Regions from separate parts of the Erythrobacter sp. SDW2 genome, predicted to be linked through region 1. Evidence: predicted binding sites of a transcription regulator. Region 1 holds the regulator's gene; each other region holds the start of a gene.
What was found. Region 1 encodes LexA, which represses DNA repair genes until DNA is damaged. Its sites were predicted from a motif close to GTTCCNCNCTTGTTCT; they were not measured.
Positions count from the first base shown of each region.

Region 1 (4,115 bases):
GGCGGCAGGCGTGTAGCGATGTTGCTGGTAACCGGGCTGGTGATCGAGATCGCGTTGATGCCGATCGTTTTGTTCCACTTCCACCGGGCGGGTATCTACGGTGCGCTGGCCAATGTCGTGGCGATCCCGCTGGTTACATTCATTTCCATGCCGCTGATCGCCATTGCACTGGCATTCGACCTTGTCGGGGCGGGCGCGCCGTTCTGGTGGCTCGCGGGGCAATCGCTCGATCTGTTGCTTGGTATCGCGCATCTGACGTCGGACCAGCCGGGCGCGGTCAAGCTGATGCCGCAAATGGAGCTGGGGACCTTGGCACTGTTCGTCTTTGGCGGGCTGTGGCTGGCGTTGTGGCAGGGGCGCAAGCGGCTGGTGGGACTGGTCCCCGCAGGTGTGGCGGCGGCGATGTTGGCCCTCACGCCGACGCCGGACGTGCTGGTCTCGGGCGACGGGCGGCATGTCGGGATTGTCGAGGACGGTCGGCTGATCATGCTGCGCGAGGGTAGGTCGGACTATGCGCGCGAGAACCTGATGGAACTGGCCGGGATGGAAGGCGAGCCGGTCGCGATCACCGACTGGCCGGGCGCACGATGCAGTCGCGACTTCTGCGTGCTCACGCTCAGGCGGGGCGGGCGGCCGTGGCACATCATGATGGCACGCAGCCGCGAGCGGATCGAGGAACGGGCCCTGGCGGCGGCCTGCGAGCGGGCGGATATCGTCATTGCCGACCGCTGGTTGCCGCGCTCATGTCAGCCCTTGTGGCTCAAGGTGGACCGCAAATTTCTCGGACTGTCCGGCGGGCTGGCGCTGTTCCTTGAGCAGGAGCGCTTCGACAGCGTGGCCATGAGCGAGGGGCAGCATGGCTGGTGGAAACCGGTCGAGCCGGGACCCTACAGGCCACGCGAAAAGGGAGAAGTGCCGGAAAAAATGGGGGAGCGGCGGTGAGGCGGGCGTGCCTCGCTGCGGGGACAGGACCGCTCCCCGCGGGGTAACCTAGTGATACCGGCGCAGCAACCCGGCGAGCTTGCCTTGAACCTCGACCTGATGCGGCTCGTACACCTGTGGCGCGTAGGAACCATTGGCCGGATCGAGCACGATCTTGCCGTTCTCGCGGCGCAGGTACTTGAGCGTCGCTTCCTCGTTGTTGACCAGCGCGACCACGATCTCGCCGTCGCGGGCCGTGCTGGTGCTGCGCACGAGGGCATAGTCGCCGTCGAAGATTCCCGCCTCGATCATCGAGTCGCCGGATACCTCGAGCGCGTAGTGATCACCAGGGCCGAGCAGCGCAGCAGGCACCGGCATCGACGTCTGCCCTTCGAGCGCCTCGATCGGCACGCCAGCGGCGATACGGCCATGGAGCGGGACCTCGATAATGTCGTTGGCCGGCTGGAGCGCTGCCTTGGGTGCAGCCATGCGGGCGCCGACAATGTCGTTGACAGGCTTGCCGCCGCCGACCGCATCCTCGGGCTGCTTGAGCACTTCGAGCGCGCGGGCGCGGTTGGGCAGGCGGCGGATGAAGCCGCGTTCCTCCAGGGCGGAAATCAGGCGGTGGACGCCAGACTTGCTCTTGAGGTCGAGTGCTTCCTTCATTTCCTCGAACGAAGGCGAAATTCCGGTGTCCTCCAGCTTCTGCTGGATGAAGCGGATCAGTTCGTGCTGCTTGGCGGTCAGCATGTCCGGCGGCTCCCTATGGCCTGTTCCCATTTCGATCGCTGATGCGAACGAATGCGGAACAAGTAGGCAACCCGATTCGGCAAGTCAAGCAATTCCGCCAGTTTCCAACAGGTAGCACGGAACAGACGTTCCCGCTTTGGTCACGTCGGTTTGAGTGGGCCGGTCGATCAGTAGGTTCGATCGGGCCAGCGTCAGCAGCGCGCTGCTGTCGCGTTGGTGTGCAGGGATGACGCCGTCCGGTCCCAGGAACCCGCGCAGGAACTCGCGCCGTGCGCCGCCTTCAGGGCATTCCACTGCCAGCGGGAGCATGATCGGCTGGGGCAGGCAGTCCGCCGCGCCGAGAAGGTGGCGCAGCGCGGGGAGCATGAACAGCACCGCTGTGACATAGGCCGAAACCGGATTGCCCGGCAGGCCCAGCACCAGCTGCCTGCCACGACGGGCGACCATCAGCGGCTTTCCCGGACGCATGGCGACTTTCCAGAAGTCGAGTTCCGCCCCCACGGCCAACAACGCTGGCCGGGCGAGATCGTGATCGCCCACCGAAGCCCCGCCGGTCAATACAAGCAGGTCGGCATCGCTCTGCGCCTCGAGCGCGGCGACAATGGCATCGAGCCGGTCTGGCAAGGGCGCGCCCAGTGTAAGCTTGCACGGCAGCGCCGCGGCCATAGCGCCGAGCATCGCACCGTTGCTGGCCGGAATCTGATGCACTGCACAGGCCGCGGGATCGCTCGCCAGTTCGTCGCCGCTGTCGAAGATGGCCACGGTGGGCACTCGCCTGACCGGAACGGCCGAATGACCTGCCGAACGCACCAGCGCCAGCTGTGCCGGGCCCATCAGGGTTCCGCTCGGGAGCAGTGTGTCACCCGCCGCGAACTCGAACCCCTTGCGGCGGATATGCTGCCCGAGGACCGGCTCTTCGGCGGCGGTCACGCGGTCTCCCTCGACCACGACATCCTCCTGGATCAGGATGCGGTCCGCACCTTCCGGCAGGATCGCTCCGGTCGAGATGCGGACACATTGGCATGCTGTAAGGGCACCGGTGAATGGCTCGCCGCAGCGGCTCTCGCCAATCTTGTGCCATGGTCCCGGACCGGCCACCGCATAGCCGTCCATGGCCGAGAGATCCGCCGGGGGCTGCGTTCGCGCCGCCAGCAGTGTCTCAGCCAGATAGCGACCGACCGCCTGCTCGACCGGCACGCCCTCCACCGGCAGCGGCGCGATCAGCGCCAGCATCCGCGCCTGCGCTTCCTCGACGGTGAGCATTGATGCGCTCATTCCGCCAGCCAGTGGCCCGACTTTCCGCCGCGCTTCTCGATCAGACGGACCCCTTCTATGACCATGCCCTTGTCGAGCGCCTTGGCCATGTCGTAGATTGTGAGGAGCGCGACCGAAGCCGCTGTCATCGCTTCCATTTCCACGCCAGTCTTCCCGGTCAGCGAGGCGGCGGAGCTAACCGCGATCCCGCTCTCGACATAGTCGAACGTCACCTCGACCGAGGTCAACGCCAGCGGATGGCACAGCGGGATCAACTCGGCGGTCTTCTTGGCCGCCATGATCCCGGCGATCCGCGCGGTGCCGAGCACATCGCCTTTGGGCGCGTCCCCGGCCTTGATCGCCGCGAGAGCCTCCGCACTCATGCGGATCACACCACCTGCGCGCGCCATGCGCGGGGTCTCGGCCTTGCCGCCGACATCGACCATATGCGCCGCGCCGGCCTCGTCGAGATGGGTGAGTCTGGTCATACACTGGCCTCCGGCAGGATACGCTCCCCAGGGGCCATGTCACACTTGTCACACAGTCCTGGAGAAAAAGAATGGCCCTCCGGTTCGGGCACCATTTTCGAATGGGAGAGGAAGTGGCCGTCGCGAGATTTCATACTCTTTCCATGGCAGAGACCCGCCTTGTAGGACAGGGGCCTAGCTTGCCAGCAGTGTCCTTGTCGCCGCCTCCACGTCATCCTGCCGCATCAGACTTTCGCCGACGAGGAAGGTCCGCACCCCTGCCGCCGCCAGCCGCTGGCAGTCGGCATGGCTGTTGATCCCGCTTTCGCCGACCAGCAGGGTGCCTGCGGGCGCCAGCGGCGCGAGGCGCTCGGTGGTGGCGAGATCGGTGGTGAAAGTCCTGAGATCGCGGTTGTTGACCCCGATCAGCCGCGATTGCAGCGCATGGGCACGTTCCATCTCGGCTTCGTCATGGACTTCGACCAGCACATCCATCCCATGTTCGCGCGCAGCCGCCTCGATCTCCTGCATCTGCGTATCGGACAGGGCGGCGACGATGATCAGGATCGCATCCGCGCCCATGCTGCGCGCTTCGGCGCATTGCCAAGGGTCGACCATGAAATCCTTGCGCAAAGCGGGCAGGGTGCAGGCCTCGCGCGCGGCGACCAGATAATCGGCATGGCCCTGGAACCAGTCCTCGTCGGTCAGGACCGACAGGCACGC
Region 1 covers NZ_CP090370.1:1,691,519-1,695,633, forward strand. The annotation lists gene LY632_RS08255 (ComEC/Rec2 family competence protein) at 1-942, shown strand, start outside; gene lexA (transcriptional repressor LexA) at 991-1,671, opposite strand; gene LY632_RS08265 (molybdopterin molybdotransferase MoeA) at 1,756-2,946, opposite strand; gene moaC (cyclic pyranopterin monophosphate synthase MoaC) at 2,943-3,413, opposite strand; gene trpC (indole-3-glycerol phosphate synthase TrpC) at 3,588-4,115, opposite strand, start outside.

Region 2 (4,115 bases), 260 kb from region 1:
GGACAGCCGCAAATGGATCGTGCCCGTGCCCGCCGAGGGAGAACGGGTGATCCGGGTCACCTACGAAACCCGTTACTGAGGGCACAGGTGATGCGGCGCATCGCCTCTTTCCTGGCGGCCCTGGCGGCATTGCTGCCGGTGACCCCGCTCGCCGCGCGCGAGGTGGTCGAAGCCTCGGCCCCGCGCGAAGTGGCGGTGACGATCTATCGCGACCCCAACCGGGGCGAGGGCGACGCGATGGATATCCAGTTTCCGAACGGCTTCGCGATGATCAGCGAAACCCGCCGGGTGCGCTTGCCGGCGGGCGAATCGACCATCCTGTTCAGCGGTGTGGCCGAAGGCATGGTGGCGGTCACTGCCATCGTCACCGGCCTGCCCGGCGGTACGATCGAGAAGAACCGCAATGCCGACCTGCTCAGCCCCGCGGCGCTGGTCGACGGAACTTTGGGCAACCGGGTGCGCATCACCCGCTTCAATCCCGTCACCGGCAAGTCGGCCAGCGAGCAGGCCACCATTCGCACACGGGCCGATGGCGGGCTGGTGCTCCAGACCGCGAGCGGCTTCGAGGCCGTGCGCTGTTCGGGCCTGCCGGAGAAGCTGACTTTCCCCGATGTTCCGACCGGGCTCAGCGCGCAGCCGGTGTTCTCGATCGATACCAATAGCCCGCGCGGCGGGACCTATACGGTGACGCTCACCTACCTTGCCTCGGGCTTCGATTGGCAGGCGCATTATGTCGGCACTGTTAAGGAGCAGGGCGAGCGCGGCAAGGTGACGCTGGGCCTGCTGAGCTGGCTGACCCTGCTCAACGACAACGGTCAGAGCTTCGAAAATGCCGAACTGATGGCGGTGGCCGGACGGTTGAGCGTGGTGAGCGACTTCGAGGGCCTGTCCGAGCCGCCCGAAGGCCGTCCGCTGGAGCTGTCCTGCTTCCCGATCGGCAGCACTGCGGCCGGTTCGCCGGTGCCTTACTACCCGCCGACATATCTCGATGATTACGGCATCCCGATGTACACCACGGTGGATGGCGTGATCATGGTGACAGCATCGCGTGTGCCAGCGCCACCATCACCGGTGATGTCTGCCCCTGCACCCGTCATGGCGATGGAGGCCATCGAAGAGCAGCTCGGCGATCTCAAGCTCTATCGCGTCCCCGCGCCGGTGACTGTCAACGCCAAGGGGCTGAAGCAGGTCGCTTTCCTCAACAAGGAGGAGGTCGACGGCACATTGCTCTACGGCGCGCGCTGCGCTTTCGGTACTGGCGCACCGCTGTTCGCGCAGGAGAAATGGCAGCTTGGCCCGACCGCCCTGTTTTTCGAGACCAAGAACGACGAAAAGCATGGCTTGGGGGTGGCGCTGCCAACCGGCGGGATCACGCTGTTCGAACCTTCGCCGCGCGGTGACCTGCTGCTGGCCGAGGAATGGCTACGCGATTATGCCAAGGGGCAGGATGTCGAGATCGACATGGGCCTGAGCGAACTGGTCCGGGGCGCCTGCGGCCGCGAACAGGCACTGCCCTATGGTTCGCGTGAGTGGGAAAGCGTCGGGGCCCGGCTCAGCAATGCCAGGCGTGAGCCGGTGATGGTGCGTGTCTATGCCGGCAGCGAAGCCTACCAGGAAGCGGAGCAGGACGGCGCGCCGCTCAAGGTCAAGAACGGCAGCTACTACATCGATGTCGAAGTGCCGGCTGAGGGCACGCGCGAAGTTCGCTGGCGGATGCGTCAGCGGGGTTAGATCCGTTCCGGACAAAAAATCTTGTTCCACTCTTGTTCTTGAGAACAAATGTGGTACATGCACCTTCAACAGTTGATAGGCGAATGGGCGCCGGTGGCAACTGACGGAGGTGTGTGACATGGCGGCGGAACTGAAACTGGTAGACAAGGAATCCAACGTGGACCGTCAGAAGGCGCTTGACGCAGCACTCGCCCAGATCGACCGCGCCTTCGGCAAGGGGTCGGCGATGAAGCTGGGCTCGAAGGAAGCGATGAATGTCGAGGCGATCTCCACCGGCTCTTTGGGGCTCGATATCGCCCTTGGTATCGGCGGTCTGCCCAAGGGGCGCGTGATCGAAGTCTATGGTCCGGAAAGCTCGGGCAAGACCACGCTGGCACTGCATGTCATTGCCGAAGCGCAGAAGAACGGCGGCACTGCCGCTTTCGTCGATGCCGAACACGCGCTCGACCCGGTCTATGCCAAGAAGCTCGGTGTCGACATCGACGAGCTGATCGTATCGCAGCCCGACACTGGCGAGCAGGCACTCGAGATTACCGATACGCTGGTGCGCTCCAATGCGATCGACGTGCTGGTGGTCGATTCGGTCGCCGCGCTGGTGCCGCGCGCCGAAATCGAAGGCGAGATGGGCGACAGCCATGTCGGCCTGCAGGCCCGCCTCATGAGCCAGTCGCTGCGCAAGCTGACCGGCTCGATCAACCGTTCGAAGTGCATGGTGATCTTCATCAACCAGCTGCGCATGAAGATCGGGGTGATGTACGGCAATCCGGAAACCACCACCGGCGGCAATGCGCTCAAGTTCTACGCTTCGGTCCGGCTCGACATCCGCCGCACCGGCCAGATCAAGGATCGCGACGAAGTCGTCGGCAACACCACCCGCGTTAAGGTGGTGAAGAACAAGGTCGCCCCCCCGTTCAAGCAGGTCGAATTCGACATCATGTATGGCGAGGGGATCTCAAAGATCGGCGAAATCCTGGACCTTGGCGTCAAGGCCGGGGTGGTCGAAAAGTCGGGCAGCTGGTTCAGCTATGACAGCATCCGCATCGGCCAGGGCCGCGAAAACGCCAAGCAGTTTCTGAAGGAAAATACCGAACTTTGCGACAAGCTCGAAGCCGCCATTCGCGGCAAAACCGAGGAGGTCGCCGGGGAGATGATGGCTGGTCCTGACGCGGAGGACTGAGACTCGCTTCCCAAGGGGTGCCGCTGCCGTTTCAAGCACCCGCACACATGGAATGCCGGCACGGATGCTCCGATATCCGTGCCGGCTTTTCCGTTGCGGCGACCATAACCGCCACTTGCGCCCTTGCCTTGGCGCGCTATCGCCAACGGGACCAACCGGGTGGAGATCAACGCAGTGACCGATAAGGCAGCATGGCAGGGGCAGGTCGGCAGCACTTGGGCGGCCCAATGGGCCCGCACCGATCGCAGTTTTACGGGCCTGACCGACAAACTTCTTGGCCGCGCCAGCGCGCGCCGCTTCCAGCGTGCGCTGGATATCGGCTGCGGTGCCGGGGAACTGTCCCTGGCTCTTGGCCGTGGCCATCCACACGCGCAAATCATTGGTGTCGATGTCAGCGGAGAACTCGTAGCGACCGCTCGCCAGCGCGGAGGGCATCTTTCGAATGTCTCGTTCGAGCTTGATGATGCTGCCACGTGGCAGAAGCCGGACTACCTGCCCGAATTGCTGGTCTCGCGCCACGGCGTGATGTTCTTCGACGATCCGGTCGGCGCCTTTGTTCACCTCCACACCATTGCCGCTCCGGCGGCAAGCCTGGTTTTCAGTTGCTTTCGTTCGCTCGCGGAGAATTCGTGGGCCAGCGAAACATTGGCGCTGCTTCCACCGGGTACCAACGCACCGTCCGATCCCTATGCACCGGGCCCCTTCGCTTTCGCCGATGCAACCCGCGTCGAACGTATCCTTGATCGTGCGGGGTGGCAGGATATTGCCTTCGAACTGGTCGATTTCGCTTTCGTGGTCGGATCCGGAGATGAACCGGTTGAAGACGCGATGAGCTATTTTGCGGTTATCGGCCCGGTGGCTCGCGGCGCGGCATCGCTCGACGAGGAGAACAAGATGGCGTTCCGCCATCGCCTTCGTCGCTACCTTGAGCTCCATGCGAGCGGCTCGATCATTGCGCTCAAAGCCGCTGCGTGGATTGTAACCGCCCGGCGCTAGGGGCATTCACCGCACTTGAGGCCCGATTCCCCGCTTGTCGCGCGGGCCGCAAGCCCCTAACTCGCGGCCATGTATTCGACCAACGACATCCGCCGCGCATTCCTCGATTTTTTCGGCGCCAACGAACACCATATCGCGCCGAGCGCACCGCTCGTGCCGTACAATGATCCGACGCTGATGTTCGTTGCGGCCGGAATGGTTCCGTTCAAGA
Region 2 covers NZ_CP090370.1:1,434,837-1,438,951, forward strand. The annotation lists gene LY632_RS07045 (DUF4139 domain-containing protein) at 1-79, shown strand, start outside; gene LY632_RS07050 (DUF4139 domain-containing protein) at 91-1,731, shown strand; gene recA (recombinase RecA) at 1,850-2,908, shown strand; gene LY632_RS07060 (trans-aconitate 2-methyltransferase) at 3,032-3,904, shown strand; gene alaS (alanine--tRNA ligase) at 3,974-4,115, shown strand, end outside.
Region 2: recA (recombinase RecA) is a predicted target of LexA. The motif match lies at 1,755-1,770, and genes of this name have one in related genera.

Region 3 (4,115 bases), 230 kb from region 1:
CGCTCATCCGGATGGACCAGCTGCTCGGCCGCGTGCCCGAGCCGCTGCTGCCGGTCGTCGCCGAGCATGATCCGCTGGTGCAGCGCCGCCTGATGGAGCCGATTCGCCACCGCGACCTGCTCGACAAGGTGCTGGCCGATCTTGCCGCCGACATGGCGCGTGAACTGGAGGGGCAGGGCAAGGGCGCGCGGCGGCTCGAACTCGGGCTGTGGCGGGTCGATGGCGAGGTGGTGGTCCGGCGCCTGGAGCTTGCCGCCGCCACCCGCGATGCGGGGCATATCTGCCGGCTGTTCTCGGAGAAGCTCGAAGGCATCGACGCCGGGTTCGGGATCGAGACCGTGCGCCTGCGCGCCAGCTGGGCCGAGCCGCTGGCACTGGTGCAGGGCGATATCGAAGCCGCCGCCGAGGATCACGGCACTTCGCTCGCCGCTTTCATCGACCGGCTGAGCACACGGCTAGGCCCGCGCGCGGTGCAGCGCCCGGTCCCCTTCGGCAGCCATATACCCGAACGCGCCCAGCGCTGGCAGCCGCCGCTCGCGCCCCCTCCGGCGGAGCAGGAAGAACTGCGCTTCCATACCCGCCCGCTGAAGCTGCTCGACCGGGCCGAGCCTATCGCGGTGCTCTACGCCACGCCCGACGGCTATCCCCAGCGCTTCCGCTGGCGCGGCGAGGTGCACGAGGTGGTGCGAGTGGAAGGACCGGAACGGATCGCCCCCGAATGGTGGCGCGAGCGCTCGACGGTCCGCCTGCGCGATTACTACCGGATCGAGGACAGCAAGGGCTGCCGCTACTGGATCTATCGCCACGGCCTGATCGGCGACGGGCGCGGGGGCCCGCCGGACTGGTACTTGCAGGGAATGTGTGCCTGAAGAAAGGGTGGCTGCCCGGTCGGGGGAGGGGGAGGGAGGGGGGCCAACCGGGCAGCCGGCAGAAATCAGGGCAAGTCGAAGAAGTCTACGCGACCATCGTCGAGGTCATAATATGCACCCACGACCTTCAGTTTGCCCTGCTTCTGCGGTTCGAGCAGGATCGGATCGGTATGCTCGCGCAGGTAACGCACCACGCGGCGGACGTTCGAGCGGATCGAATTGTCGAGCAGATCGCCTTCCTCGCCGCGCGCACTCAGCACGGCAGGGATAATCGGTTCGATCATCTGGCCGATCACGCCCGGGAAAGTGGCATTGTCCGTCACGACTTCCGTCGCAGCTTTCACTGCGCCGCAGCTCTCGTGGCCCATCACCACCACCAGCGGCACCTGGAGCACGGCCACGGCATATTCGATCGAGCCCAGCGCAACCGTATCGACCGTGTTCCCCGCATTACGGATGATGAACAGCTCGCCCAGGCCGCGGCCGAACAGCAGTTCCGGTGGAACGCGGCTGTCGGAACAGGTGACGTAAGCCGCGAAAGGATTCTGGCCCTTGGCAAGGTCGAGCCGGCGCTGCGGGCTGGTAAGGACATTGGTCTGCTGGCCACCCAGAAAAGCGGCATTGCCCTGGCGCAGCAGGTCCAGCGCCTGGTCAGGGGTCAGTTCGGACGCCGGCGGGGCCGGGGTCAGCCCGATCTCGCTGCTTTGGGCCAAGGCGCCGCCGCCCCCTCCTACCAGAGCTGTCGCGCCCAGTGCACCCGTTGCGCCGAGCATATTCCTGCGTGAAATCATCAATCGTCTCCAACTCATGCGTTCGTTGTGTCGCACCGCACGGCTTCGTCAGGGACGAGACCGGGCAGTGCAGTTCGGGGCGATGAAGTGAAATTCGGCCGCCCCTGCTTGCGTCCGACATCACGAGTGCATGCACTCGCCAGAGGGGCCCGGTCCGTACCCGCCTTACGCGCGCGCGCGCGATTGGTTCCCGGAAGAATCGAAAAAATTTTCATTGCTGTGCTGGCCTTGCCGGCAGCAAGAACATATAAGGAACAAATGTCCTCGCAAACCATCCTCCAGAAGCTTGAGATCCTCGCCGATGCGGCCAAATACGATGCCTCCTGCGCCTCGTCCGGGACGGCCAAGAAGAACTCGCTCGGCGGAAAAGGGATTGGCTCGACCGAGGGGATGGGCATCTGCCACGCCTATGCGCCCGACGGCCGCTGTATCTCGCTGCTCAAGGTGCTGCTGACCAATCACTGCATCTTCGACTGCCACTATTGCATCAACCGCAAGAGCAGCAATGTCCGCCGCGCGCGCTTTACCCCGCAGGAGATCGCCGATCTCACCATCAGCTTCTACAAGCGCAATTATATCGAGGGACTGTTCCTCTCTTCCGGCATCATCAAGAGCTCCAACCATACCATGGAGCAGCTGGTCGAGGCGGCGCGGATCCTGCGCGAGGAATACGATTTTCGCGGCTACATCCACCTGAAATCGATCCCCGAGGCGGACCCGGAGCTGATCCAGCAGGCGGGGCTCTATGCCGATCGCCTGTCGATCAATGTCGAACTGCCGACCGAAGCCGGGCTGACCCGGCTCGCGCCCGACAAGGATGCGAAGCAGATCGAAGGGGCGATGGGAGGGACCAAGGCGGCTATCGTCGAGGCGAAGGATGCGCGGAAGCGCTTCCGCCACGCGCCCCGCTTTGCCCCCGCCGGCCAGTCGACCCAGATGATCGTCGGGGCCGACGGGGCGAGCGATGCCGATATCGTCGGCAAGGCGAGCAGGCTCTATGGCGCCTTCGGGCTGCGGCGGGTCTATTACTCGGCATTCAGCCCGATCCCCGATGCCAGCGCGGTACTGCCGCTCAAACGCCCGCCGCTGATCCGCGAACACCGGCTCTACCAGTCGGACTGGCTGATGCGCTTCTACGGCTTCCGCCCCGGAGAGATCGTGCAGGCGGCGGAAGCCGACGGGAACCTGCCGCTCGATATCGATCCCAAGCTCGCCTGGGCATTGAAGTTCCGCGAGCACTTTCCGGTCGATGTCAACCGCGCCAGCAAGGAGCAATTGCTGCGCGTGCCGGGGCTGGGGACGCGGTCGGTCGGGCGCATCCTCGCCGCGCGGCGACACCGGACGCTGCGGCTCGACGATGTCGCCTTGCTGACGGTCTCGCTGGCCAAGGTGCGGCCCTTCATCGTCACCTGCGACTGGCGCCCGACGCTCCTCACCGATCGTGCCGACCTGCGCCGGATGCTCGCCCCGAAAGAGGAGCAGCTGGAGCTGTTTGCGGCATGAGGGGTGAGGGTTCTTTCCCCCTACCGCTTGCGCGAGGGGCAGCGAGACTTGCGAACTTGTTCGCTAGTCGCAGCCGGGTGGGCCAATGCGACGGCCGTGGCTTCGCGCTCACCCCCGACCCCTCCCGCAAGCGGGAGGGGAGTTTATGACCGCGATGCAGCATGTCCGCCTCGGCGCCTATTATGCGGTCACCCTGCCGCGCCCCGACGATTTCGCCTTCTGGCGCGAGCGGGCGCGGCAGCTGGTGCAGTGCGACGTGCCGCCCGACCGGGTGGCGTGGATCGAACCGGGCGGGGCGGGCAATCTGTTCGGGGGCGACACGCGGCTGCCGGTGCCGCCCGCCGATGCGCGGCCGATCCGGGCCAGCAAGCGCTTCCTCAGCCTTGCGCAGAACGCCGCGCTGCATTCCGACCCGGAGCGGTTCGCGCTGCTCTATCGCCTCGTCTGGCGGCAGCAGTCGAACCCGCGCCTGCTGGAGGATGGCGCCGATGCCGACGTCCGGCGGATCGAGGATCTCGCCAAGGCGGTGCGGCGCGACAGCCACAAGATGCACGCCTTCGTCCGCTTCCGGCAGGTGCAGGACCAGGATGGGGGCGAGCATTATGTCGCCTGGTTCGAGCCCGATCATCACATCCTGCGCGCCAATGCCGGTTTCTTCAAGCGCCGCTTCGCCAATATGCGCTGGTCGATCCTGACCCCGCGCGGGACGCTGCATTGGGATGGGCAGGTCATGCGCGAAGGCCCGCCGGCACAGAAAAGCGACGCTCCGCAGGGCGACCCTGCGGAGGATTTGTGGCGGACCTATTACGCTTCGATCTTCAATCCCGCGCGGCTCAAGGTCGGGGCCATGCTCTCCGAAATGCCCAGGAAATACTGGAAGAACCTGCCCGAAGCCTCGCTCATTCCCGAGCTCATCGCCGGGGCGCAGTCGCGCGAGGCGGCAATGGTGGCG
Region 3 covers NZ_CP090370.1:1,921,436-1,925,550, reverse strand. The annotation lists gene LY632_RS09395 (DNA polymerase Y family protein) at 1-869, shown strand, start outside; gene LY632_RS09390 (carbonic anhydrase) at 935-1,660, opposite strand; gene LY632_RS09385 (putative DNA modification/repair radical SAM protein) at 1,919-3,163, shown strand; gene LY632_RS09380 (UdgX family uracil-DNA binding protein) at 3,309-4,115, shown strand, end outside.
Region 3: LY632_RS09385 (putative DNA modification/repair radical SAM protein) is a predicted target of LexA. The motif match lies at 1,901-1,916, and genes of this name have one in related genera.

Region 4 (4,115 bases), 870 kb from region 1:
GGCGCGTCAGCCGTGTTGTCCGCCTCCACCCCGCCGGCGAAACCGGCGCGTTGCACCGATTTCGAGCGGAGGTAATAGAGCGATTTGATGCCCTTCTCCCACGCTTGGAAGTGCAGCATGGCGAGGTCCCACTTGTCGACATCGGCCGGGATGAACAGGTTCAGCGACTGGGCCTGGTCGATATAGGGCGAACGGTCGGCGGCGAATTCGAGCAGATAGCGCTGGTCGATTTCGAAGCTGGTCTTGAACACCGCCTTCTCGTCCGGGGTGAGGAAATCGAGATGCGCGACCGAGCCGCCCTTCTCGAGGATCGAGTTCCACACCGCGACCGAATCTTTGCTCTTCTTGCGCAGCAGCTTTTCCAGGTACGGGTTCTTGACGATGAAGCTGCCCGACAGCGTCTTGTGGGTATAGATATTGGCCGGGATCGGCTCGATGCAGGCGCTGGTGCCGCCGCAGATGATGCTGATCGAGGCGGTCGGCGCGATCGCCATCTTGCAGCTGAAGCGTTCCATCGCGCCCATGTCGGCGGCGTCGGGGCACGGCCCGCGTTCCTCGGCCAGCACCATCGATGCTTCGTTGGCCTTGGCGCTGATGTGCTGGAACATCTTGAGGTTCCACGCCTTGGCCATCGGCCCTTCGAGCGGCAGCCCCTTCGACTGGAGGAAGGAGTGGAAGCCCATCACCCCCATGCCGACCGAACGTTCGCGCATGGCGGAGTATTTTGCGCGGGCCATCTCTTCCGGAGCGCGGTCGATATAGTCCTGCAGCACGTTGTCGAGGAAGCGCATGACGTCCTCGACGAAGGCACGCTCGCCGTTCCACTCGTCCCACTTCTCGAGGTTCAATGAGCTGAGGCAGCACACGGCGGTGCGATCGTTGCCCAAATGGTCGACCCCCGTGGGCAGGGTGATTTCCGAGCACAGGTTGGAAGTCGAGACCTTGAGGCCGAGATCGCGGTGATGCTTGGGCATCATCCGGTTCACCGTGTCGGAGAAGACGATATAGGGCTCGCCCGTGGCGAGGCGGGTCTCGACCAGCTTCTGGAACAGCGCGCGGGCATCGACCTTGCCGCGCACTTCGCCGGTCTTGGGCGAGATCAGGTTGAATTCGCTGCCGCTCCGCACAGCTTCCATGAACTCGTCGGTGATAAGCACGCCGTGGTGCAGGTTCAATGCCTTGCGGTTGAAGTCGCCCGAAGGTTTGCGGATCTCGAGGAATTCCTCGATCTCCGGATGGTGGATGTCGATGTAGCAAGCGGCCGAACCGCGCCGCAGGCTGCCCTGCGAAATCGCCAGCGTGAGCGAATCCATCACCCGGACGAAGGGGATGATGCCGCTGGTCTTGCCGTTGAGGCCGACCGGCTCGCCAATGCCGCGGACATTGCCCCAATAGGTGCCGATGCCGCCGCCCTTGGAAGCCAGCCAGACATTCTCGTTCCAGGTGCCGACGATGCCGTCGAGGCTGTCCGAGACCGAGTTGAGGTAGCACGAGATCGGCAGGCCGCGGTTGGTGCCGCCGTTGGAGAGCACCGGGGTGGCCGGCATGAACCACAGCTGCGAGATGTAGTCGTAGAGCCGCTGGGCATGATCCTGGTCGTCGGCATAGGCGTCGGCGACGCGGGCGAACAGGTCCTGGAAATTCTCACCCGGCAGCAGGTAGCGGTCGATCAGCGTTTCCTTGCCGAATTCGGTCAGCAGCGCGTCACGCGATTCGTCGGTCTGAATCGTGAAGCGGCGATCGTTGATCTTCTTGCTGTCTTCCCCCTTGGACTTGGAATCCTGTGCTGCGACAGCCTTGGCGACTTCCGCCATGGCGCCTGCGGCGGCATCCGCCACCAGTTCGTCGCTACCCGTATCCTGCGTTTCCATTTTCACTGCCTTCTTGGCGGGGCTTGCGGTGGGGGATTCCGTCGCTTCTTCCGTGCCGCTCAACAAATCCGCGTCCATCACCCGGTCGTCCCCTGCCTTGAAATCCATCTTTCCTTGCCCCGCTCTCATCTAACGAGCGACTCGCGAGTCGCCCTTTGTTCCATATTCGTTCTGCCCCGTCGAGCGCCAATCCGAGAGCGATTCCCGAAGAGCCCGTCGCTATGACAGAAAGCCAGAAGTGGTGCTTTTGCCGTCCCCTGACTGTCCCCCGATTCACCCACAGGAAAGCCCCTCCGCCCCCTTGCCGGACCGACTCCTTTCCCAAGTGCGGGAATCCGCACTGGCGGGCCAATTGGACTAGGTTTTGGGGCTCGCGCTGTCGGCGAACCACTAGATACTGAATCAGGCGCGACTCCGGCGCAAGTGGGTAAATGAAGAATTAATGGCACCTGCGCGGTCCACCGGCAGGTGTATTGCCCTTCTCATACGCAGCGACGCGCGGGAAAAGCTTGAGTCGCGCAGCGCGCAAGCCCCAAAATCAATCTGTGAAGAAAAATGTGGTGATTGAATCTTTCGACTCAAGCGGTGTTTTTTCGCTAGCCTGACGCGCAATTTCGGAATCAGATCGGGTGGGGAAATGAAAATGCCGGATCGTCTGCTAAACCCGCTGGTGCGCTTCGCGCTGCATTACGAACGCACTCTCGGCTGGCTGGCGCTAGCGTGGTTCGCGTTGAGCTGCGCGGCGGCGGCGCAGTTCATTGCCCTGCCCGATATCCCCTTTATCACCGATCGCAACGCATGGATGATCTCGGGGCCGGTCAACGGCCTCTGGTGGGCGTGGCTGCGCACTGAACTGCAACGCCGCAAAGCGACGCTGCAGCAAGCCAACGAGTCCGATTCCTAGCCAGCTCCGTTGGCATGTGCGGCGATCTCCGCCGCCAGCTCGTCCACCAGATCGACCGGCAGGTCGTGCCCCCAGCCGGGAATGGTCTTGATCCTGGCGCCGGGAATCGCCGCCGCCGTGGCGTGACCGTGGGCGACAGGGATCAGGGGATCGTCTTCGCCATGCAGCACCAGCGTGGGGGCAGTGATGTCCTTCAGCATATTGGTCCGGTCACCGTCGGCAATGATCGCCGCCATCTGGCGCAATGGGCCTTCGGGATAGACGCTGCGGCGCACAGCGGCGCGCACATTGGCCTCCAGCCGCTCTTCCGAAGAGGGATAGCCGGGGCTGCCGATAGTGCGCGAGACCTTCTTGCCGTGGGCGACCAGCACTTCCTCGTCGAGCGAGGCGGGGCGCTTGACCAGCACTTCCATCGCTTCCTTCTTGGCCGCCGGCAGCTTGGGATGGCCGGTGGTCGAGAAGATCGAGGTCAGCGTCTTCGTCTTGTGCGGATGGCGCGCGGCGACATGCTGCGCGATCATCCCGCCCATGCTGCCGCCCACGATATGCGCGCGCTCGATGCCGAGTGCCTCGAGCAGCCCGGCGCTGTCATCAGCCATGTCATGCAGGCCATAGGGCGCCTTGGGCTTGAAGCCGAATTTGCGCATCAGTGCCATGCGCACCATGCCGGGGGCCTTGACCCCGTCGAACTTGTGGCTGAGCCCGATATCGCGGTTGTCGTGCCGGATGACGCGGAAACCGTGCCCGACCAGCGCATCGACCAGTTCCTGCGGCCACAGCGTCATCTGCGCGCCGAAGCCCATGATCAGCAGGATCGGATCGGCGTCCCTGGGCCCGTGGTCGTCATAATGGATGGTGATACCGTTGGCGATAATATCGGGCACGTGCGCGCTCTCCCCTGCTGCGTTTGCGTCAGCTGCATGGCGCAGTTGCGGGCGGCGGGCAAGATGGCGGCCCGTTCTAGGGAGAAGGGGGCGGGAGCGGCGCGGGACCATTGGGGGTCTGTGCTGGGGGCTGAAGCGCCGCTCCCGTTGAGGGGGGGGATGGCAGCTGATGCTATTGAAGGCAACAAACTGTCTATGAGTGCGGTAAACTCTCCGACAAACCTAACAGACTAGCCGATCAACGCATTTTAGATCGCTTCGATACGAGCTCTCTGAGCCAAACGCACGATGTCATCTGTGTCGTAGAGCTTTACCGATCGAATTGATGCAGCCTCGACGGCTGGTGCTGTGAACCCATTGACCGCAAAGACCAAAGGTCGAGCTTGAGAGTTCACACATGCACCAGCAATCTCGCGTATTGCAGCCACCGAAACCTTCGTCGAATGCCCCTTGCAT
Region 4 covers NZ_CP090370.1:818,435-822,549, reverse strand. The annotation lists gene LY632_RS04000 (ribonucleoside-diphosphate reductase subunit alpha) at 1-1,979, opposite strand, end outside; gene LY632_RS03995 (hypothetical protein) at 2,515-2,775, shown strand; gene LY632_RS03990 (alpha/beta fold hydrolase) at 2,772-3,659, opposite strand; gene LY632_RS03985 (restriction endonuclease) at 3,908-4,115, opposite strand, start outside.
Region 4: LY632_RS04000 (ribonucleoside-diphosphate reductase subunit alpha) is a predicted target of LexA. The motif match lies at 2,029-2,044, and genes of this name have one in related genera.